4 linked regions of the Thermochromatium tepidum ATCC 43061 genome follow. The protein of the gene in region 4 binds, or shares a complex with, the protein of the main gene of each other region. Links are inferred from orthologs where the notes say so. Each region holds a gene or a part of one and is shown on either strand. Other genes may lie near its edges.

The links.
Region 1: the proteins of accD (region 4) and E6P07_RS12310 are in contact, whole or in part, in a solved structure (PDB 8UXZ), measured with the Escherichia coli proteins. The link is inferred for Thermochromatium tepidum ATCC 43061 from one-to-one orthologs.
Region 2: the proteins of accD (region 4) and accC are in contact, whole or in part, in a solved structure (PDB 8UXZ), measured with the Escherichia coli proteins. The link is inferred for Thermochromatium tepidum ATCC 43061 from one-to-one orthologs.
Region 3: the proteins of accD (region 4) and accB are in contact, whole or in part, in a solved structure (PDB 8UXZ), measured with the Escherichia coli proteins. The link is inferred for Thermochromatium tepidum ATCC 43061 from one-to-one orthologs.

What each region holds. Positions count from the first base shown.
Region 1 is NZ_CP039268.1:2,654,032-2,659,360, reverse strand. Bases 1,658-4,516 are described here. They hold E6P07_RS12310 (acetyl-CoA carboxylase carboxyltransferase subunit alpha), read left to right. Parts: upstream 1,658-2,536; coding sequence 2,537-3,496; downstream 3,497-4,516. Other genes in these bases: tilS (tRNA lysidine(34) synthetase TilS), read left to right, coding at 3,523-4,516; E6P07_RS12315 (metal-dependent hydrolase), read left to right, coding at 1,658-2,407. Also shown: E6P07_RS12325 (anthranilate phosphoribosyltransferase), read right to left, coding at 1-492; E6P07_RS12320 (carbon-nitrogen hydrolase), read right to left, coding at 586-1,476; more of E6P07_RS12315, read left to right, coding at 1,628-1,657; more of tilS, read left to right, coding at 4,517-4,983; E6P07_RS12300 (response regulator), read left to right, coding at 5,091-5,329. UniProt on the Escherichia coli protein: Component of the acetyl coenzyme A carboxylase (ACC) complex. First, biotin carboxylase catalyzes the carboxylation of biotin on its carrier protein (BCCP) and then the CO(2) group is transferred by the carboxyltransferase to acetyl-CoA to form malonyl-CoA.
Region 2 is NZ_CP039268.1:1,984,849-1,990,214, forward strand. Bases 2,471-5,366 are described here. They hold accC (acetyl-CoA carboxylase biotin carboxylase subunit), read right to left. Parts: upstream 4,641-5,366; coding sequence 3,300-4,640; downstream 2,471-3,299. Other genes in these bases: E6P07_RS09105 (AAA family ATPase), read right to left, coding at 2,471-2,639; E6P07_RS09110 (sulfur globule family protein), read left to right, coding at 2,871-3,200; accB (acetyl-CoA carboxylase biotin carboxyl carrier protein), read right to left, coding at 4,661-5,131; aroQ (type II 3-dehydroquinate dehydratase), read right to left, coding at 5,136-5,366. Also shown: E6P07_RS09090 (vWA domain-containing protein), read right to left, coding at 1-189; E6P07_RS09095 (DUF4381 domain-containing protein), read right to left, coding at 186-677; E6P07_RS09100 (DUF58 domain-containing protein), read right to left, coding at 674-1,627; more of E6P07_RS09105, read right to left, coding at 1,641-2,470. UniProt on the Escherichia coli protein: This protein is a component of the acetyl coenzyme A carboxylase complex; first, biotin carboxylase catalyzes the carboxylation of the carrier protein and then the transcarboxylase transfers the carboxyl group to form malonyl-CoA.
Region 3 is NZ_CP039268.1:1,988,245-1,993,535, forward strand. The notes cover bases 1-2,821. They hold accB (acetyl-CoA carboxylase biotin carboxyl carrier protein), read right to left. Parts: upstream 1,736-2,821; coding sequence 1,265-1,735; downstream 1-1,264. Other genes in these bases: accC (acetyl-CoA carboxylase biotin carboxylase subunit), read right to left, coding at 1-1,244; aroQ (type II 3-dehydroquinate dehydratase), read right to left, coding at 1,740-2,201; E6P07_RS09130 (TlpA family protein disulfide reductase), read right to left, coding at 2,319-2,821. Outside these bases: more of E6P07_RS09130, read right to left, coding at 2,822-2,903; E6P07_RS09135 (protein-disulfide reductase DsbD), read right to left, coding at 2,900-5,239; divalent-cation tolerance protein CutA, read right to left, coding at 5,236-5,291. UniProt on the Escherichia coli protein: This protein is a component of the acetyl coenzyme A carboxylase complex; first, biotin carboxylase catalyzes the carboxylation of the carrier protein and then the transcarboxylase transfers the carboxyl group to form malonyl-CoA.
Region 4 is NZ_CP039268.1:1,441,645-1,446,896, reverse strand. What follows is about bases 2,471-5,252. They hold accD (acetyl-CoA carboxylase, carboxyltransferase subunit beta), read left to right. Parts: upstream 2,471-3,305; coding sequence 3,306-4,199; downstream 4,200-5,252. Other genes in these bases: folC (bifunctional tetrahydrofolate synthase/dihydrofolate synthase), read left to right, coding at 4,220-5,252; trpA (tryptophan synthase subunit alpha), read left to right, coding at 2,471-3,200. In the rest of the region: tRNA pseudouridine(38-40) synthase TruA, read left to right, coding at 1-519; E6P07_RS06630 (phosphoribosylanthranilate isomerase), read left to right, coding at 531-1,190; trpB (tryptophan synthase subunit beta), read left to right, coding at 1,165-2,394; more of trpA, read left to right, coding at 2,391-2,470.

The sequences.
Region 1 (5,329 bases), 1.2 Mb from region 4 along the record:
CCAGCCGAGTTCGGGCTCGGCGAGCCGTTCGGCGACCTCGACCGGGGTCAGATCGACCGGCACCCCGGCGGCCTCCAACACGTGTCGATGGGTGACACCGAACTTGGGGCCGACTGCGTGCGCGCCGTGGCTGATGCTGGCGACCCCGCACTCGGCCAGGAGCGGCATCAGGAAGGGCGCGGCCGGCAGGCAGCGGTTGTAGCCGTCATAGGGGTCGGCGATATCGACCACCTCGTCCACCTCGGCCACCACATGCCCCGTGGCCTCGCGGATGGCGTCCAGCACGCCCTTCATCTCGTCGTCGGTCTCACGCTTCATGCGCAGTGCGATCAGAAAGATCCCGGCCTGGACCGGATCGACCGCGCCGTCGAGGATGGCGCGCATCCCGGCGCGCGCCTCTTCCAATGTGATGTCCTTGGAGAGCTCGGGTCCGGTCGCGATGCGCTGGATGATCGAACGCATTAGGAGTTTGGGGTCATGGGTCTGGGTCATTGGGTGGTCCTCCAGGGGGATGCCTCAGGGTTGCAGTCGGAGCAAAGCATAGCGCGCCTCCAGGCGCGATTCTCAATGCCCGGTCCTCAGTGCTCAGTCACGGAAGCGTCGCGCCAGATCCTCATAGGCATCGATACGCCGATCGCGCAGAAAGGGCCAGAGTCGGCGCACCGGCTCGGTGCGCGTCAGATCGACCTCGGCGACCAGGAGCTTGGGCGCCTGATCCTCGGCCTGGGCCAGGATCTCGCCCTGGGGGCCGCAGACGAAGGAACTGCCCCAAAAGCGCGTCCCTGGGGTCAGACCGCTGGGGTCGGACTCATAGCCGACCCGGTTGCAGGCGGCCAGGCTCAGACCATTGGCGATGGCATGTCCGCGCTGGATCGTGATCCAGGACTGGATCCGGCGCTGTTGTTCCTCGCTCGGATCATTGGGGTTAGTGCCGATGCCGCTCGGGGCGAGCAGGATCTGGGCGCCGCCGATCGCCAGGGCGCGCGCCGCCTCGGGGAACCACTGATCCCAGCCCAGGAGGATGCCCAGGCGTCCAACCGCGGTGTCGATCGGGTTGAAGCCCAGGTCACCTGGGGTGAAATAGAACTTCTCGTAGCAACCCGGCAAGTCTGGGATATGCATCTTGCGATAGATCCCGGCCAGGGCGCCGTCCGTATCCAGGACCACGGCGGTGCTGTGATAGAGACCTGGTGCACGCTGCTCGAACACCGAGCCCACGATCACCAGCTGCAGCTCGCGCGCGAGCGTGCTCAGACGCTCGGTGGTCGGGCCTGGGATCGGCTCGGCCAGATCGAACAGATCCGGGTTCTCGGTCTGGCAGAAATAGGGGCCGTTGTGCAGCTCCTGGAGCAGCACCAGCTCGCAGCCGCGGATCGAGGCGGCACGGATGGCGGCCTCGCCGTCATCCAGATTGGCGGCTGTACTCCCCTGGTCGGACTGCTGGACGAGTGCGAGTGTCAGTGACGAACGGGGCATGGTGTCGAACCTCATGGATAAACCTTGGGGCGCATTATCCGCCGCGCCGCGAATTTTTGTTCATGGACTGCCCTGTCGCTAAAATCGCTCCGGGATCCGCCGTCGGGCTGAGGTTGGCCAGGACACGAGGTTTGCACTGAGCGCGAGGCATATGGCCAATTTTCAAACACATCTCAATGTCGGCATCCTTGTCAGTGCCGCCGCCACCCTTTCAATGCACGCGATGGGCCTGAGCGAACCGTCACGGATGCCGATTCTGTTCGTCCTCGGCGTGGCCGGCAGTCTGCTGCCGGACATCGACCTGAAGCATTCCAAGCCGACCAGCGCGCTGTTCAACGTCCTGGGGGCCCTGTTGGCCTTCGCCTTGACCCTGCCGCTGACCCAGCGTTTTCAGCCACTGGACCTAGCGGTGATCTGGACCACGGTCTTTTTTACCGTGCGTTATGGTGTCCTAAAGGTCTTTTCGAGCCTCACCGTCCATCGTGGGGTCTGGCATTCTTGGCTAGCGGTCGCCGTCGTGTCTTTGGCCACGACCAATCTCGCCTACTGGCTAGGGGAACCTTCGGCTGAGCGCGCCTGGACCGCCGGTCTCATGATCGGCCTCGGCTATCTGACCCATCTGGTGCTCGATGAGTTTTCGAGCGTCGATCTGTTCAACGCCAAGGTCAAGCGTTCGTTCGGCACGGCGCTCAAGCCGATCAGCCTCAAATATCCCTGGAGCACACTGGCCATGACCGCAGTGCTCGCCGGCCTGATTGCAACGGCTCCACCCGTAGAGGGCGTGCTGGAGCGCTTCGACCTCGATCCGCGCGCCGTCCTGGCCGGATTGGAGACCTGGATGAACCAGGGTCTGCGCTGGGCCACCGAGCATTTGCAAGAATGGTGGCCGGGTTCGAACCAGTCGTTCAGGATGCCGCCGGCACGCGGCTGACCCTGGGATCAGGATTGTGCCGCGCTGTACTCGGAAACCGGGGTGCGCTAGATTATCGCCCCTTTACCTCTCGATGCTCGGTTGCGAGCCTTCCATCAGGCGCGGTTCAGACAAACGATCTCGGAACCCATGGATCTCAATTTTCTCGATTTTGAACAACCCATCGCTGAACTCGAGGCCAAGATCGAGGAGCTTCGGCTGGTGGGCCATGGCAACGCCCTCAACATCCAGGAGGAGATCGATCGCCTGCAGGCCAAGTGTCGGGCACTGACCGAGTCGATCTTCGCTTCGCTCACACCCTGGCAGATCTCGCAATTGTCGCGCCATCCGCAACGTCCCTATCTGCTCGACTATGTGCGACGCATCTTTGATGAATTCCACGAGCTGCACGGCGATCGGGCCTTTGCCGACGACCACGCCATCGTCGGCGGACTGGCACGACTCGATGGTCGGCCAGTGATGGTCATCGGCCATCAGAAGGGGCGCGATACCAAGGAAAAGATCCTGCGCAACTTCGGGATGCCGCGTCCCGAGGGCTATCGCAAGGCGCTGCGTCTGATGGAGATGGCCGAGCGCTTCCGGCTGCCGATCCTGACCTTCATCGATACCCCAGGCGCCTATCCAGGTGTCGGGGCCGAGGAGCGCGGTCAGAGCGAGGCCATCGCGCGCAATCTGCGCGAGATGTCGCGTCTGCGCACCCCAATCCTCTGCACCGTGGTCGGGGAGGGCGGTTCGGGCGGCGCCCTGGCCATCGGGGTAGGCGACTGGCTCGGAATGTTGCAGTTCAGCACCTATTCGGTGATCTCGCCCGAGGGTTGTGCCTCGATCCTGTGGAAGAGCGCCGACAAGGCGCAGCTGGCCGCCGAGGCCATGGCCATCACCTCCGATCGACTGATGGAGCAGGGGTTAATCGATGAGATCATCCCGGAACCACTAGGCGGCGCCCACCGCAACCCGGACGCCATGTCCAAGACGCTGAAACAGACCCTGCTCGCGCGTCTGGAGATGCTCGACAAGCTCGACATGGATGCACTGGTCGCCGCACGCTACAAGCGTCTGATGGGCTTCGGGCGTTTCAAGGAAGCCTGAGCCGAGCCGCCAACCCCGGCGTCCGCGTGACGACGAACGAGTTCTCGCCCGATGCGCTGCTGGAGCGCCTCATCCCGTTCGGCGCGGTTCGGTGCTACTGGGTCGCCTACAGCGGCGGACTGGATTCCAGCGTCCTGTTGGATGCGCTCTCCGCAAGGCGCGCGCGGCTGCCGGGCGCAGACTCAGCCGATCGGATCAGGGCCGTGCATGTCGATCACGGTCTGAACGCGCGCTCGTCCGACTGGGCCAAACACTGTGCCGCACGCTGTGCCGCCCTGAATATCCCGCTCAGGATCGAACGTCTGAGTGCATCCCCCGGGCCTGGCGAGAGCCTAGAGTCCTGGGCGCGCGAGGCGCGTTACGCCATCTTTCGTCGCCTGCTCGCCCCGGGCGAGCTCCTGCTCACCGCCCAGCATCGCGACGATCAGGCCGAGACCCTGTTGCTCGCGCTGCTGCGCGGCAGCGGGCCGCAGGGTCTGGCCGCCATGCCGGTCTCAGCGCCGCTCGGCGCCGGGCGGCTCGTCAGACCCCTGCTCGATTTCAGCCGTCGGTCGCTCGCTGAGTATGCACAGCGCCAGGGCCTCGACTGGATCCATGACCCCAGCAACGCCCATCCCGCGTTCGACCGCAACTATCTGCGCCACCAGGTACTGCCAGTCCTACGCGCGCGCTGGCCGTCGCTGGATGCGACCCTGGCGCGCAGCGCGCGCCATTGTGCCGAGGCCGTCGAGCTGGTCGATCGCTATGCCGATCAGGCGCTGGCCGCGGTGTGCGGCCTCCAACCGGGCGCGCTCTCGCTCGCCGCGCTCGCACGGCTCGACCGCCCACTGCGCAAGGCCGTGGTGCGGCGCTGGCTGAGCACACGGGGATTCAGACTGCCCCCAAGCCGGATCCTCGAGCGCCTCATCGACGAACTACCCGCCGCACGCCCGGATGCCAATCCGTATGTCGACTGGGATGGCTGCGAGGTGCGGCGCTATCGCGGTGAGCTGCTGGCCTTGCGCCCGCTTCCGCCACCGCTGCCAAATGAGACGTCTATCCCCTGGCGGATCATCGGCGAGCGTGGTGTCCTAGAGCTACCGGCAGGCTTCGGGCGGTTGGAGTGGCGCCGGCATCCCGGCCCTGACGCGCCGGACGTCCGACCCACCGCGATGCGAGACCCCGTCACTTCAGTGTCATCTCAGGGTGTTATGAAGGCGATCGATCTCCAGGTTCGCTTCGGTCGGACGGGCGACGTCTGCCGGAGTGCGGCGAACCGACCGCGCCGCGCCCTAAAAAAGCGCTTCCAGGAGGCCGGTGTCCCGGTCTGGCTCAGAGGACATCTACCCCTGATCTTCCAGGGCGAACGGCTCATCGCCATCGCCGGGGTCTGCGCTTGTCATGGCCCCGCCGACGGGATCGGTCTAAACTTGATCCTGTCATGGTCTGGATTTTCCTGGCAGCCGGATTGGCCGGGATTCGGTCGCCCGCTGGATGTGTGTGTGTGACCGACGACACCGAGGCCGGGAAGGCCTGAACCCTCCGGGCGCGAACATCTCAGTGGACAGGGGCACAGGGTCCCGAAAGGGCGACCCCGAAGTCCAAGAGTCAATCGATGAGCATCCTGACCGAATTGATCCACAATGCCGCGCTCCTGCTGGCGCTGGTGGCGGCCTATAGCCTCTTCATTGTGCGCCTGCCGCGCGAGCGCCTGTCCGTTCAGTTCCTCAACGGCCTGGTCTTCGGACTGGTCGCCCTGGTGGGTATGCTCTATCCCGTGCACCTGATGCCCGATCTGATCTTCGACGGACGCACCGTGGTGGTGGGGCTGGCCGGTCTGTTCGGTGGTGCCCT
Region 2 (5,366 bases), 550 kb from region 4 along the record:
TGCGATCAGCTGATGCCAGCGCGATCCTAAGAATGCCTGGGATGAAGCCCCGATCTCAGGGGCAACCCCGACTCGGATCGGGAAGCACAGTGCCGGGCCACCTTCAGTGCGCGCCGGGGGTAGCAACCAGCGCACCAGCCAGGGGAACGGCAGGACCAACAGGATCCAGGGCCAGTCAAGCGTGATCATCGTTTTTCATCGACAGCGGCGCCGACCGCGATCCAGCGCTCGACCAACTCGGCCAGTGGCTCGACCTCGAGGTCGATCTGGTCGGCGGGGCGATGGGCCGACTCGACCAGCACGCGACCAACACCCTTGCTGAAGGCGCCAGCACCACCGGTCGCATCCAGAAAGGCCAGCCAGTCCTCCCCGACCAGACCTGCGACCTGGGCGCGCGGGTAACGCGCCAGGGCCAGACGCCGCAACAGATGCGACAGCTCGGCCAGATAACGCCGCCGATCGCCATGGACCGCCAGCTCGCGCCCCAGCCGCGCGAGTTCGCGTCGCGCCGCCCGCTGGACGGAGGCTCGGCTTCGCCGACGCCACCAAGGGCGCACGACCAGAACCAGTGCGATCAGAACCACCGCCACCAGCCACCAGCCCGGTGCCGGCGGCCACCAGGAGACCGGCTCGGGCAGATGCCAGTCACGCAGATCGGCCAGCGGATCCGTGGTCATGACGCGCGTCTCGCCGCCGTAATCGCGCGCCGCGCCCCGAGCGCCAGTGCCAAGGCCGGTCCGACGGGGTCGGCGGTCGACAGCCTGAGCCAATGCGCGCCATGCCGGCGTGCCAGCTGTTCTAGCAACACCAGCCGTCGTTCGAACGCCGCCTGATAGCGCATTCGCGCCACGCCGCTGGTCAGATCCAGGATCCCGCGTCGCCCCCCTATCAGCACCGGATAGCGTCCGGCGGGCGGCGCCTTGGCCTCGATCGGATCATAGACCAACACCAGCAGCAGTTCGCTCTTCGCGGCCAGGCGCGCGATCCAAGTGCCATCCGATCCGTCCAGATCGGCGAAGTCGCTGATGAGCGCGATCAGGCTCCCCGGACGCACCAACGCGGCCAGAGAGGACGCGGCTGCCGCCAGGCCGGTCCAACCGCCCTCCTCCGTCAACGGATCGAAAGGCGTGGCCAGACGTTCGAGCAGCGGCAGCAGACCCGCGCCGCGCGCCGCCGGGCGCCGCTCCAGATGACGCGCCTCGTCGAACACCAGGCCACCGACCCGATCACCACGATCGACCGCCGCCCAGCCGAGAAGCGCCGCCACCCGCGCTGCGACCACGGATTTGAAGACCACGCGCGTCCCGAACCGCATCGAAGGTCCCTGATCGACCAGCAGCCACACCGGGCGCTCGCGCTCCTCGCGAAACAGCTTTACATGCGGCGTGCCTGCACGCGCCGTCACGCGCCAATCCATGTTGCGCGGATCGTCGCCCGGCAGATAGACGCGCGACTCGTCGAACTCCATGCCGCGCCCACGAAAGCGCGACAGATGTCCGCCGCTACGGGTGGCCAGTACCCGACCACGCGGGGCCAGATCCAGCCGTCGCGCCTGGGCACGGAGCGCGATGAGCGCCTTGAGATCGGCGCAGAGGCCTGCTTGAGTCCGGTCGTTCGAATCCGCCATGCCCAAGCCTCGCTCAGGGTGCCGGGACGTGCGCCAGCAGCGCCTGGATGAAGTCGTCCGGTCGACGCCCCTCGGCCTCGGCCTCGTAAGACAAGAGCACCCGATGGCGCAGCACATCGGGCAGGAGCGTCTGGATATCCTCGGGCGAGACGAAGTCGCGTCCCGCGAGCCAGGCACGGGCGCGCGCGCAGCGGTCGAGCGCGATGGTCGCCCGTGGACTGGCGCCGAATCTCAGCCAGCCGTCGAGCGCGCGCGCATAGGCGCCGGGGCGGCGCGTGGCCATCACCAGATGCACTAGATAGTCCTCGACCTCGGGGGCCAGGTAGAGCTCCAGGATCGCCCGCCGCGCCGCAAAGACCTCGGCCTGGGTCAGGACCAGCCTGGGCGTATCGTCCGGCACAGACCGTGCCCGATCGCGATTGAGCCGCAGGATGGCGCGCTCGGTCTCCAGATCGGGGTAATCGACGCGCACATGCAGCAGGAAGCGATCGAGCTGGGCCTCGGGCAGCGGATAGGTGCCCTCCTGCTCGATCGGGTTCTGGGTGGCCATGACCAGAAAGAGCTCGGGCAGCGGGTAGGTCTCGCGCCCAACCGTGACCTGACGCTCACCCATGGCCTCTAGCAGCGCCGACTGCACCTTGGCCGGGGCGCGGTTGACCTCGTCGGCGAGCAGCAGGTTGTGGAAGATGGGACCGCGATCGAAGCGAAAGCTGCCGTCGTGCGGGCGGTAGATCTCGGTTCCGGTGAGATCGGCCGGCAAGAGATCGGGTGTAAACTGGATGCGATGGAAGTCGCCCTCCAGCCCGGCGGCGAGCTGCTTGACCGCCGTGGTCTTGGCCAGACCCGGGGCCCCCTCGACCAAGAGATGCCCATCGGCCAGTAGGGCGATCAGCAACCGCTCGATCAGGCCCTGTTGCCCGAGGACGGCACGTGCGATCTGATCGCGCAGTGCCGCGAAACGCCGGGCCAGAGCGGCTTGGCCATTCGTCCGGGCGTCCGCGCCCTTGTTCAAGTCCCCCTTGTTCGAGTCCAGGTTGGGGCTTTGTTCCAAGGCTCGCCTCCTCATAGATCTCACACGCCTGCGACCCCCGGCCAGCGGCTATGGATGGCCGATCGGGACATTAGATTTGCAGGTTTTATCGAGCGACGCGGTTAAAACTTTTTAAGGTCGATGAATTGTGGATGACACGCCCGCCCCCTATCCTGGTTCGGCCATCCCAGCTCCACAACAGAGGACGACACCATGATCCGATCCAATCGGATCGCCGCTTGCGCCATCGCCGCGCTCTTTGCCGGCGCATCCTTCACCACACGTGCCTGGTGGGGCGGCCCTGGCGATGGCAACGGCCTCTGGGACAACAGAGGCGACATGTTCGGCGATGGCTATGGCGACTTCAACATGAATATGAGCGGCGGCGGACGCGGTTATGGCCGTGCCTACAATCGCGGCTATGGCTATGGCGTTCCCTACGGCGGCTATGGAATGCCCTATGGCGCGGTTCCGCCCCAGATGCCCGCTGCTCCTGCCCAACGACAAGCGACCCCAAGCCGTGAGATCTGGCCCTCCCAGTGAGCGGTCTGGCCGCGAGCGATCGCGTCCACATTGAAAAGACGCCTCGGGCTCTTCCCGAGCCGAGGCGTTTGGCCTGCCGGAGACGATGCACCCTGGCGGCTAGAGGCCGAGCATCTTTTCCAGATAGTGGATGTTGGCGCCGCCGGCCAGGAAGCCACCATCGCGCATGATCGAGCGATGGAGCTTGATATTGGTGTTGATGCCCTCGATGACCGTCTCGCGCAGGGCATTGCACATGCGCGCGATCGCCGCTTCGCGATCCTCACCATGGGCGATGAGCTTGCCGATCATCGAATCATAGTGACAGGGCACGGTATAGCCTGAGTAGATATGGGTATCGATCCGTACCCCAGGACCGCCCGGGGCATGGAAATCGGTGATCTTGCCCGGACTGGGCAAGAAGGTGTCTGGGTGCTCGGCGTTGATGCGACACTCGATGGCATGTCCGCGCATCTGGATGTCTTCCTGCCGATAGCGCAGCGGCTCGCCGGCGGCAATCAGGATCTGCTCCTTGACGATATCCACCCCCGTGACCATCTCGGTGACCGGATGCTCGACCTGGACGCGGGTGTTCATCTCGATGAAATAGAACTGCCCGTTTTCATAGAGGAACTCGAACGTCCCCGCCCCGCGGTAGCCGATCGAACGACAGGCCGCGGCGCAGCGCTCGCCGATCGCACGGCGCTGTTCCTCGGTGATCCCGGGCGCGGGCGCCTCTTCCACCACCTTCTGATGCCGCCGCTGCATCGAGCAGTCGCGCTCGCCGAGATGGATGGCATTGCCCATCTGGTCGGCCAGGACCTGGAACTCGATATGACGCGGGTTTTCCAGATATTTCTCTAGATAGACCGTATCGTTATTGAAGGCCGCCGCCGCCTCGGCCTGGGTGAGGGCGATCGCGTTGAGCAGGGTCGCCTCCGAGTGCACCACGCGCATCCCGCGCCCACCACCGCCTCCGGACGACTTGATCATGACCGGATAGCCGATCTCGCGCGCGATCTCGAGTGTCCGCTTTTTGTTGTCGTCGATCGGACCGTCGGAGCCGGGCACGCAGGGCACGCCAGCGGCCTTCATGGCCGCGATGGCCGAGACCTTATCGCCCATGAGCCGAATGGTCTCGGGACGCGGGCCAATGAAGATGAAGCCCGACTTCTCGACCCGCTCGGCGAAGTCGGCGTTTTCCGACAGAAAGCCATAGCCGGGATGGATGGCCACCGTGTCCGTGACCTCGGCGGCGCTGATGATGGCCGGGATATTGAGATAACTCTGGAGCGCTGGGGCCGGGCCGATGCAGACCGACTCATCGGCCAGCAGCACATGCTTGAGATCGCGATCGGGCTCGGAGTGGACGGCGACCGTCTTGATGCCGAGCTCACGACAGGCACGCAGGATGCGCAGCGCGATCTCACCCCGGTTGGCGATCAGAACCTTCTCGATCATGGCGGGCATGATGGCAGACCTCAGTCGATCAGGAACAGCGGCTGGTTGTACTCCACCGGCTGTCCGTTCTCGACCAGGATGCGCCTGACCGTCCCTGCGTACTCGCTCTCGATCTGGTTGAGGATCTTCATCGCCTCGATGATGCAGAGCGTATCGCCCGGCTTGACCGTCTGCCCCTCCTCGACGAAGGGTTTGGACGTCGGCGAGGGCGCGCGATAGAAGGTCCCGACCATGGGTGAACGCACCAGGTGACCAGTGGTTTGGTCCTCGTCCTCGTCATCTACCGACTGGGCGGTCGGTGTGGCGACCGGCGGCGGGGCGGTGCCCACCGTGGGCATCGGCATCCCCGGGGGTAGGTAGAAGGGCATCGCCGTACCGCCGCTCGGTTGGCGGCTGATGCGCACCGATTCCTCGCCCTCGTGGATCTCGATCTCGGTGACATCGGATTGTCCCAACAGCTCGATCAGCTTCTTGACCTTGCGAATGTCCATGGTGTCAGTGGTTCTCGTTCGTTGGATCCTGGGCCAGTCGACCGAGCGCGGCGCTTAGCGCCAGCGCATACCCCTCGGCCCCGAGCCCGCAGATCACGCCCACCGCGATGTCGGAGAAATAGGAGTGGGTGCGGAAGGGCTCGCGGGCGTACACGTTCGACAGGTGTACCTCGATGAAGGGGATGGCCACGGCCAGCAGGGCATCGCGCAAGGCGACGCTGGTGTGGGTAAAGGC
Region 3 (5,291 bases), 550 kb from region 4 along the record:
TTGATGCCCTCGATGACCGTCTCGCGCAGGGCATTGCACATGCGCGCGATCGCCGCTTCGCGATCCTCACCATGGGCGATGAGCTTGCCGATCATCGAATCATAGTGACAGGGCACGGTATAGCCTGAGTAGATATGGGTATCGATCCGTACCCCAGGACCGCCCGGGGCATGGAAATCGGTGATCTTGCCCGGACTGGGCAAGAAGGTGTCTGGGTGCTCGGCGTTGATGCGACACTCGATGGCATGTCCGCGCATCTGGATGTCTTCCTGCCGATAGCGCAGCGGCTCGCCGGCGGCAATCAGGATCTGCTCCTTGACGATATCCACCCCCGTGACCATCTCGGTGACCGGATGCTCGACCTGGACGCGGGTGTTCATCTCGATGAAATAGAACTGCCCGTTTTCATAGAGGAACTCGAACGTCCCCGCCCCGCGGTAGCCGATCGAACGACAGGCCGCGGCGCAGCGCTCGCCGATCGCACGGCGCTGTTCCTCGGTGATCCCGGGCGCGGGCGCCTCTTCCACCACCTTCTGATGCCGCCGCTGCATCGAGCAGTCGCGCTCGCCGAGATGGATGGCATTGCCCATCTGGTCGGCCAGGACCTGGAACTCGATATGACGCGGGTTTTCCAGATATTTCTCTAGATAGACCGTATCGTTATTGAAGGCCGCCGCCGCCTCGGCCTGGGTGAGGGCGATCGCGTTGAGCAGGGTCGCCTCCGAGTGCACCACGCGCATCCCGCGCCCACCACCGCCTCCGGACGACTTGATCATGACCGGATAGCCGATCTCGCGCGCGATCTCGAGTGTCCGCTTTTTGTTGTCGTCGATCGGACCGTCGGAGCCGGGCACGCAGGGCACGCCAGCGGCCTTCATGGCCGCGATGGCCGAGACCTTATCGCCCATGAGCCGAATGGTCTCGGGACGCGGGCCAATGAAGATGAAGCCCGACTTCTCGACCCGCTCGGCGAAGTCGGCGTTTTCCGACAGAAAGCCATAGCCGGGATGGATGGCCACCGTGTCCGTGACCTCGGCGGCGCTGATGATGGCCGGGATATTGAGATAACTCTGGAGCGCTGGGGCCGGGCCGATGCAGACCGACTCATCGGCCAGCAGCACATGCTTGAGATCGCGATCGGGCTCGGAGTGGACGGCGACCGTCTTGATGCCGAGCTCACGACAGGCACGCAGGATGCGCAGCGCGATCTCACCCCGGTTGGCGATCAGAACCTTCTCGATCATGGCGGGCATGATGGCAGACCTCAGTCGATCAGGAACAGCGGCTGGTTGTACTCCACCGGCTGTCCGTTCTCGACCAGGATGCGCCTGACCGTCCCTGCGTACTCGCTCTCGATCTGGTTGAGGATCTTCATCGCCTCGATGATGCAGAGCGTATCGCCCGGCTTGACCGTCTGCCCCTCCTCGACGAAGGGTTTGGACGTCGGCGAGGGCGCGCGATAGAAGGTCCCGACCATGGGTGAACGCACCAGGTGACCAGTGGTTTGGTCCTCGTCCTCGTCATCTACCGACTGGGCGGTCGGTGTGGCGACCGGCGGCGGGGCGGTGCCCACCGTGGGCATCGGCATCCCCGGGGGTAGGTAGAAGGGCATCGCCGTACCGCCGCTCGGTTGGCGGCTGATGCGCACCGATTCCTCGCCCTCGTGGATCTCGATCTCGGTGACATCGGATTGTCCCAACAGCTCGATCAGCTTCTTGACCTTGCGAATGTCCATGGTGTCAGTGGTTCTCGTTCGTTGGATCCTGGGCCAGTCGACCGAGCGCGGCGCTTAGCGCCAGCGCATACCCCTCGGCCCCGAGCCCGCAGATCACGCCCACCGCGATGTCGGAGAAATAGGAGTGGGTGCGGAAGGGCTCGCGGGCGTACACGTTCGACAGGTGTACCTCGATGAAGGGGATGGCCACGGCCAGCAGGGCATCGCGCAAGGCGACGCTGGTGTGGGTAAAGGCAGCCGGATTGATGAGGATGAACTGCACCCCATCGCGCCCAGCCTGATGGATGGTCTCGATCAGGACGTGCTCGGCGTTGCTCTGCACGAAGGTCAATTCATGGCCGGCTTCCCGGGCCATGGCCACAAGCCGGTGCTCGATGTCGGCCAGGGTGGCGCGCCCATAGTGACCGGGTTCGCGGGTGCCGAGCAGATTGAGATTGGGTCCGTTCAGGACCAGGATCGAGGCCATGGCGCCAATCGCTTGCAGACCAAAGAAGATAAGGAGACGCATCATTGCCATCCGGAGGAAATCGGCGGCAAATCATGCCAAATTGTGCGGATTTCGCAGGATCTTGTCCAGCAAGGATCAGGGTGTGCGTGAGACGTGCGGTCCATCCTTCACGAGCAGCGAGTCCAGGTAATGGGTCAGTTCCTCGGTGCTCAGTTCGCCGATCTGACTGTGGACACGCCGCCCATGCCGATCGAAGATCAGGGTGAAGGGCAGCACTTCGAGCCGGTTGCCGAGTCTCACCGAGAGTTCGAGCACCTCGGGCGTGGCGATCAGGAGCGGATAATTGACCGGGTGCGCGGCGACGAAGGCGCGCACCTCCTCGACCCGATCGACGGCGATGCCGACAAACTGTACGCCGGATTCGCGCAGCCGTTCCTGAGCCTCGACGAACCTCGGGATTTCGGACAAACAGGGCGGACACCAGGTGGCCCAGAAGTTGACCACCAGCACCTTGCCGGCCCAGGCACTGCTGGAGACCTGGCGTCCTTCAAGGTCTTGCAAACGCAAATCGGGCAGGGTGTCGAGCGACTCGTTTGGGCGCTCGGCCTGTCCGCCGCTGTTGGTGCCCTCGACATCGATCCAGTGCTGACCGACGATGGCCGCCCCGATACTGATACCAGCGGCAAGCACAGTGACCAGGATGACTTTCAAGGCTTTCATGGCGCAACCTGACGCAGATGACGGGCGAAGGGTTCGGCGGGTTTGAAGCCCACCAGACGAAAGTGGGTCAGTTCCCGACCCGCGCGATCGAAAAACAGGATCGCCGGAGGTCCAGGCAGACCGAAACGACCCTGGATCAGGGCGCGATCCTCGGCATCGTTGGCCGTGACGTCGGCCTGGAGCCGAACGAAGCGCCTCAGCTCGGCCATCACGGACGGATCGCTGAAGGTGTAACGCTCCATCTCTTGGCAGGAAACACACCAGTCGGCATAGAAGTCAAGCAGCACCGGTTGGCCGTCCGACCGCGCCTGAGCGAGCTCGCGCTCCAGGTCGGCCACGGATTTGATGCGTTTGAACCCGAGCTGCTCGACCCCGCCCCCAGGGATCAGCCCCCGCAGCGGCTGGAGCGTGTCGCGCCCGCCGGCCGCGGCGCCGATCAGCATGAGCGCGCCATAGATCAGCAGCACCAGACCTAGCCCCTTCCATAGCTTGAACCAGGCATTCGCGCCTGGCTGGAGCTGGTTGAGTGCGCCCATATAGACTGCCGAGCAGATCAGCAGCAGCGCCCAGAGCACCATCGCGAGCGCCGGCGGCAGGAGGCGTTCGAGCATCAGGATCGCCACACCCAGCAGCGCCACACCGAACACGGCCTTGACGGTATTCATCCAGGCCCCAGCGCGTGGTAGATAGCGACCGACCGAGGTGCCGATGAGGATCAGGGGCACACCCATGCCGAGACTGAGTGCAAACAACGCCAACCCGCCGAGCAGTGCATCCCCGGTGTGGCCGATGTAGATCAGCGCCCCGAACAGCGGCGGTGCCACGCAAGGCCCCACGATCAGGGCCGAGAGCAGACCCATGATGGCCACACCGATCAGGGTCCCGCCCTGCTGACGGTTGCTCAGCTCGGCAAGCTTGGATTGCAGGCTGGAAGGCAATTGCAGCTCGTAGAAACCGAACATCGACAGCGCCAGTCCCACGAACACCAGGGCAAAGGCGGTCAGGATCCAGGGATTCTGAAAGGCGGCCTGGAGATTGGCCCCCAATAGTCCGGCGAGCACGCCGACGAGGGTATAGGTCAGGGCCATCGCCAGCACATAGACCAGCGACAGCACGAACGCCTTGCGCGTGGTCAGCCCCGCGCCCTGGCCGGCGATGATGCCCGAGAGGATCGGGATCATCGGAAAGACGCAGGGCGTGAAGGCCAAGAGCAACCCGAAACCGAAGAAGACGGCGATGATCACCCACAGCCCCTCGCCGGCGAGCACGGCGGCGATTCGGTCCTGTTCGGAGACCGGCGGGCCGCTCCCGCCTGGGTCATTGACCGGCGCGGCCTGCACGATTGCCGCATCCTCCGCAACCGACTGGCTCGTCGTCATCGTCGCGGCATCGGCCAGCGTGGCCGGCGCTTCGGGCAGATTGAGCGTGATACGCCGGCTCTGCGGCGGATAGCAGATCCCGATCTCGGCACAACCCTGATATTTGACGATCAGGGTTGCTGTGATCGGCGCAGTCGTTACGCGCTGGAGCTGCACGGTCAGATCCAGTCGGCCCTGATGGATCTCGACATCGCCGATGGAGCCGTCGGGCAATACCGAATCATGCTTGAGCGTGCCCGCCGGACGTTCGATGGTACCGAGCGCGACATCCGGCGAATCGACGAGCGCGATCTCGATCAGATCGGCATAGAGATAGGTTCCGGGCGCGATGTCCCAGGTGAGCCGAACGCGATCGGGCGCCTCGACCTCGGCCTGCACGCGAAAGGCCTGCTCGACCTCGGGGATGTCCTCCGTGCCAGACAGACCGCGAGCCGGCGGCACTGAGGTCAGCAGATCGGCCAGACGACGCGGTTTGTCCCCGGTCGTCGCCGGGGCAGCGACGGGGAGTCTGGCTGCCGGCTCGGGCAACGCCAGCGTCAGTGTCTCACGATGCGGCGGGTAGCAGAATCCGGCGTCGGCGCACCCCTGTGAATCGATCCGCAACCTCAGACGATTGTCCGAGTCCGGTGCGCGCGTGATCGGTAGATCGACCACCAGGCGCCCACGGTAGATCTCGACCTCGCCGAAGAACTCGTCCTGTTTGATCTCGGCCTCGGGCAGGACCGCCGTGCCGAGCCTGATGCCAGGCGTCTCGGAGTCGAACCTGAGCTTGCTCTTGTAGAGATAGTAACCGTCCGCCGTATCCCAGACGACGCGCACCGCTTCCGGCCCGATCACCTCGGCGCTGACCGGAAACGCCTGCTCCTGGCTCAGGAAGTCATCGGCCAGGGCTTGAGTACCGTCCAAGGCCGCCACCAGCCACAGCCACGCCCCGGCCAAAAACCACGGTCGCTTCACGAGTCCTGCTCCACGGCGTTCACGCATTCGCTCACCCAATTCAGATAGTCGC
Region 4 (5,252 bases):
CCGGTCGATGGTCGTTTTCATGCGCGCTTCAGCGCCCAGGCTAGGCACTACCGTTATCAGATCTTGGCACGGCGCACCCGTTCGCCGCTCCAGCGCGATCGTGCCGTCTGGGTGCATGAAGCGCTGGATCTGGAACGGATGCGCGCCGCTGCCATCGCTCTGGTCGGCGAGCATGACTTTTCGAGCTTCCGTGCCCTGTCCTGTCAGGCCAAGAGTCCGATCCGGCGTGTGTTCTATCTGGATCTCAGCGAGCGCGATGGACTGATCACCCTGGCGATCGGTGCCAACGGCTTTCTGCATCACATGGTGCGTAACATCGCTGGGGTGCTGATGGCCATCGGACGCGGCGAGGCCCCGGTGGACTGGACGCGCGAACTGTTGGAGCTCCGCGACCGGCGACTCGGTGGCGTCACCGCGCCGCCGCAGGGGCTCTATTTCGTTCGGGCCGACTATCCAGCCGAGTTCGGTCTGCCCCAGTGCGACTGCACCGATCCGCTCCAGCGTTTGCGGGACGTTTGAGTCGGGATCGTATGAGACGAGGTGACATTCAGCGAACACGGGTCAAGATCTGCGGCCTGACGCGGGTCTCGGATATCGCCGCTGTCGTGGCGGCCGGGGCCGATGCGGTCGGCTTCGTCTTTCATCCCGCCAGTCCGCGCGCGGTCACACCCGAGCAGGCCGCTCAGTTGTGCCGGGCGCTACCGCCGTTTGTCACCGCCGTCGGGCTGTTCGTCGATGCCAGACCCGAGGCCATCGCGGCGACCCTGGAGCAGGTGCCTTTGGATCTGCTCCAATTCCACGGCGACGAGTCACCTGGGTTTTGTTCGGCCTTCGGACGGCGTTGGATCAAGGCGATCCGGATGCGCCCAGAAATCAACCTGGCCGCCGAGCGCGAACGCTTCAGCGGTGCCGATGGTCTGTTGCTCGACGCCTATGAGCCCGGACGCGCCGGTGGCACCGGCCAGTGTTTCGACTGGGCGCGTATCCCGCCCGACCTCGCTTCCGAGATCCTGCTGGCCGGTGGATTGACCCCGGCCAATGTCGCCGAGGCCATCGAACAGGTGCGACCCTATGGAGTCGATGTCAGCGGTGGGGTCGAAACCGCCAAGGGCATCAAGGATCCAGACCTTATTTTCGCTTTCATGCAAGGGGTAAGAGATGGTGATCGACGTCGCAATCAGCCAGGCTGAACGCCTGGATGTATATGACCTGCCGGATGCAACCGGACACTTCGGCCCCTATGGCGGGCGGTTCGTCCCCGAGACACTGATGCATCCGCTCGAAGAGCTGCGACTGGCCTATGAACGCTGCAAGACCGATCCCGCCTTCCAGGCCGAGCTGGATGCGGATCTGCGCGACTATGTCGGTCGGCCATCGCCGCTCTATCATGCCGCGCGCTGGAGCCGCGAGTTGGGTGGGGCCCAGATCTATCTCAAGCGCGAAGATCTCAATCATACGGGCGCGCACAAGGTCAACAACACCATCGGTCAGGCGCTGCTCGCCCGGCGCATGGGCAAGACCCGTCTCATCGCCGAGACCGGCGCTGGTCAGCATGGTGTGGCGACCGCCACGGTCGCTGCGCGTCTGGGGCTGGAGTGCGTGGTCTATATGGGCGAGGTCGATGTCGCACGCCAGGAGGCCAATGTCTATCGGATGCGCCTCCTGGGCGCGAAGGTCGTGCCCGTAACCTCAGGCTCACGCACCCTCAAGGATGCGCTGAACGAGGCCATGCGCGACTGGGTGACCAATGTCGATGATACCTTCTACATCATCGGCACGGTCGCCGGGCCACATCCCTATCCGATGATGGTGCGCGACTTCCAGACCGTGATCGGGCGCGAGGCGCGCGCCCAGATGCTGGAACGCACCGGGCGCCTGCCGGATGCACTGGTGGCCTGTGTCGGCGGTGGCTCGAACGCCATCGGTCTATTCTATCCCTTCATCGCGGACACGGATGTGGCGATCTACGGGGTCGAAGCGGGCGGGGAGGGCATCGAGACCGGCCATCACGCCGCGCCCCTCACCGCCGGGCGTCCGGGTGTGTTGCATGGCAATCGCACCTATCTGATGGAAGACGACGACGGCCAGATCCTCGAGACTCACTCGATCTCGGCCGGGCTCGACTATCCGGGCGTCGGCCCCGAACATGCGTGGCTCAAGGACAGCGGGCGCGCCCAGTATGTCGCCGTCACCGACGAGGAGGCGCTTTCGGCCTTCCATCATCTCACGCGCACCGAGGGCATCATCCCGGCGCTCGAATCGAGCCATGCGCTCGCCTATGCCCACAGGCTCGCGTCCAGCCTGCGTCCCGATCAGAGCATCCTGGTCAATCTCTCCGGTCGCGGAGACAAGGACATGCACACGGTCGCGCGTCACGAGGGCTTGGTCCTATGAGTCGCATCGCACAGCGTTTTGCCCAACTGAAGGCGCAGGGTCGCACCGCGCTCATCCCCTTTGTCACCGCCGGCGATCCGGAGCCGGCGCTCACGGTACCGCTGATGCAGTCCATGGTCGCGGCCGGGGCCGACATCCTCGAACTGGGCGTGCCCTTCTCGGACCCGATGGCCGATGGCCCGGTGATCCAACGCGCGACCGAACGCGCGCTGGCCCAGGGCGTGCGGCTGGCCGAGGTGCTGGAGATGGTGCGCACCTTCCGCGAGCGCGACAGCGAAACGCCCGTGGTGCTCATGGGCTATCTCAATCCGATCGAGCGCCTGGGCTATGCCGCCTTTGCCGAGCGGGCGCAAGCCGCTGGTGTCGATGGCGTTCTGATCGTCGACGTGCCGCCGGAAGAAGGGTCTGATCTGGTCAAGACGCTGAGGGCGCAGGGGCTGGATCTGGTCTATCTGCTGGCGCCGACCTCGACCGAGGAGCGGATCCGGCGGATTGGCGCCCTGGCCTCGGGCTTCGTCTATTACGTCTCGCTCAAGGGCGTGACCGGCGCGGCCAATCTCGACACGGCGGATGTCGCCGAGCATCTTTCGCGCATCCGATCGGCGATCGAGATTCCTGTCGGCGTCGGTTTTGGGGTCAAGGACGCGCAGACGGCGGCGCGCCTGGCCAAGGTCGCCGACGCCGTGATCGTTGGCAGTGCCATCGTCGCGCGGATCGAGGCGCTCGCCGCGACGCCCGAGCGCATCGCCGAGACGGTAGCGACCTTCCTCACCGAGTTGCGCACGGCGATCGACGGGGTGCGCTGATCGTCAACCCACACTGTAACCTAGGTCCAGAGCACACCAACGACGATGCAAGAATCCACCAAACTGAAGGTTCAGGCCCAGGCCACCGCCACCATGAAACAGGCGATGGACAAGGGCAAGAGCTGGTTCGAGAAGCTCATCCCAGACCGCATCCGCATCGATTCCAGCACCAAGCGCGCCGTACCCGAGGGTGTCTGGGTCAAGTGCCCGGGCTGTGGTGCCATCCTCTATCGTGCCGAGCTCGAGCGCAATCTCGAGGTCTGTCCCAAGTGTGGCCATCACAATCGGATCGGCGCACGCCGACGCCTGGAGGCCTTTCTCGATCCCGAGGGTCGCGAGGAGATCGGCGCGAATCTCGAGTCGCTCGATCCTCTCAAGTTCAAGGATCTCAAAAAATACAAGGACCGTCTCGCGGCAGCCCAGAAGGAATCCTCCGAGAAGGAGGCGCTGATCGTGATGCGCGGCCGGCTCAAGGAGATGCCCATCGTGGCGGCGGCCTTCGAGTTCAGGTTCATGGGCGGGTCCATGGGGTCGGTGGTCGGTGAGCGCTTCGTGCGCGGTGTGGCGGCGGCGCTCCAGCAGGGCTCGCCCTATGTCTGCTTCTCGGCGAGCGGCGGGGCGCGGATGCAGGAGAGTCTGTTCTCGCTGATGCAGATGGCCAAGACCAGCGCGGCCCTGGCGCGGATGCGCGAGCGCGGTCTGCCCTTCATCTCGGTGATGACGGATCCGACCATGGGTGGGGTCTCGGCCAGTCTGGCGATGCTGGGCGATCTCAATATCGCCGAACCCAATGCCCTGATCGGCTTCGCCGGACCGCGCGTCATCGAGCAGACGGTGCGCGAGCAGTTGCCCGAAGGCTTTCAGCGCAGCGAGTTCCTGCTGGAGAAGGGGGCGCTCGACATGATCATCGACCGACGCGACCTGCGGGAGCGGCTGGCCGATCTACTGGCCTTGCTCATGCACCGTCCGCGTTACTGCCGGACCGTGGTGCCGGTCTGAGCGCAGACGCGACAACGGGTATGGTGCGTTTCACGACGCTCGACGACTGGCTGGTCTGGCAGTCGAACCTGCATCCGCGCCGGATGGATCTTGGGCTGGAGCGGGTCGGCGCGGTGTGGGCGCGGCTGGCCCCAGAGGGCGGGCGGCTGCCCTGTCCGGTGATCACGGTCGGCGGCACCAATGGCAAGGGCTCGACGGTGGCCATGATCGAGGCGATGGCGCTCGCCGCCGGCTATCACTGTGGGGTCTATACCTCGCCGCATCTGTGCCGCTACAACGAGCGGGTACGGCTTGACGGCGTGCCGGTTGCGGATGAGGCACTGTGCGAGTCCTTCGCGCGCATCGACCGGGCGCGTGGAGAGATTTCGCTGACCTATTTCGAGTTCGGTACGCTGGCGGCGCTCGACCGCTTCGCCCGCGCCCGTCCCGATCTCGTCGTGCTGGAGGTCGGGCTCGGCGGGCGGCTGGATGCGGTCAATCTGATCGACGCCGAGGTCTCCGTCGTGACCAGCATCGGGCTGGACCATACCGACTGGCTGGGCGAGGACCTGGAGTCGATCGCGCGCGAGAAGGCCGGGATCTTCCGTGCCGGACGTCCGGCGATCATCGGTCAGCGCGACGCCCCCGAGACACTGCGTGCCGAGGCGACCCGTATCGGGGCACTCCCGCTCCAGCTCGGGCGTGAGCTCGATCATGCACCGACCGCCGAGGGCTGGGTCTGGACCGGTCCCGATGGACAGCGGCTGGCGCTCCCCGTCCCGGCGCTGCGCGGTCCGTTCCAGCTCGACAATGCCACAGCCGCCATTGCGGCTTTGCAGGCACTGCGCGAACAGCTCCCGGTTCCGGTCAATGCCATCCGCGCCGGTCTGCAACGGGTGCGTCTGCCCGGACGCTTCCAGGTCATGTCGGGCGACATCACCTGGATCCTGGACGTGGCCCACAATGGCGAGGCAGCCACCGCCCTGGCCGCCAATCTGCGCGCCTTCGCCTGTCCTGGACGCCTGCGCGCGGTGCTTGCGGTGTTGGCCGACAAGAGCCCCGAGCGACTCGTCG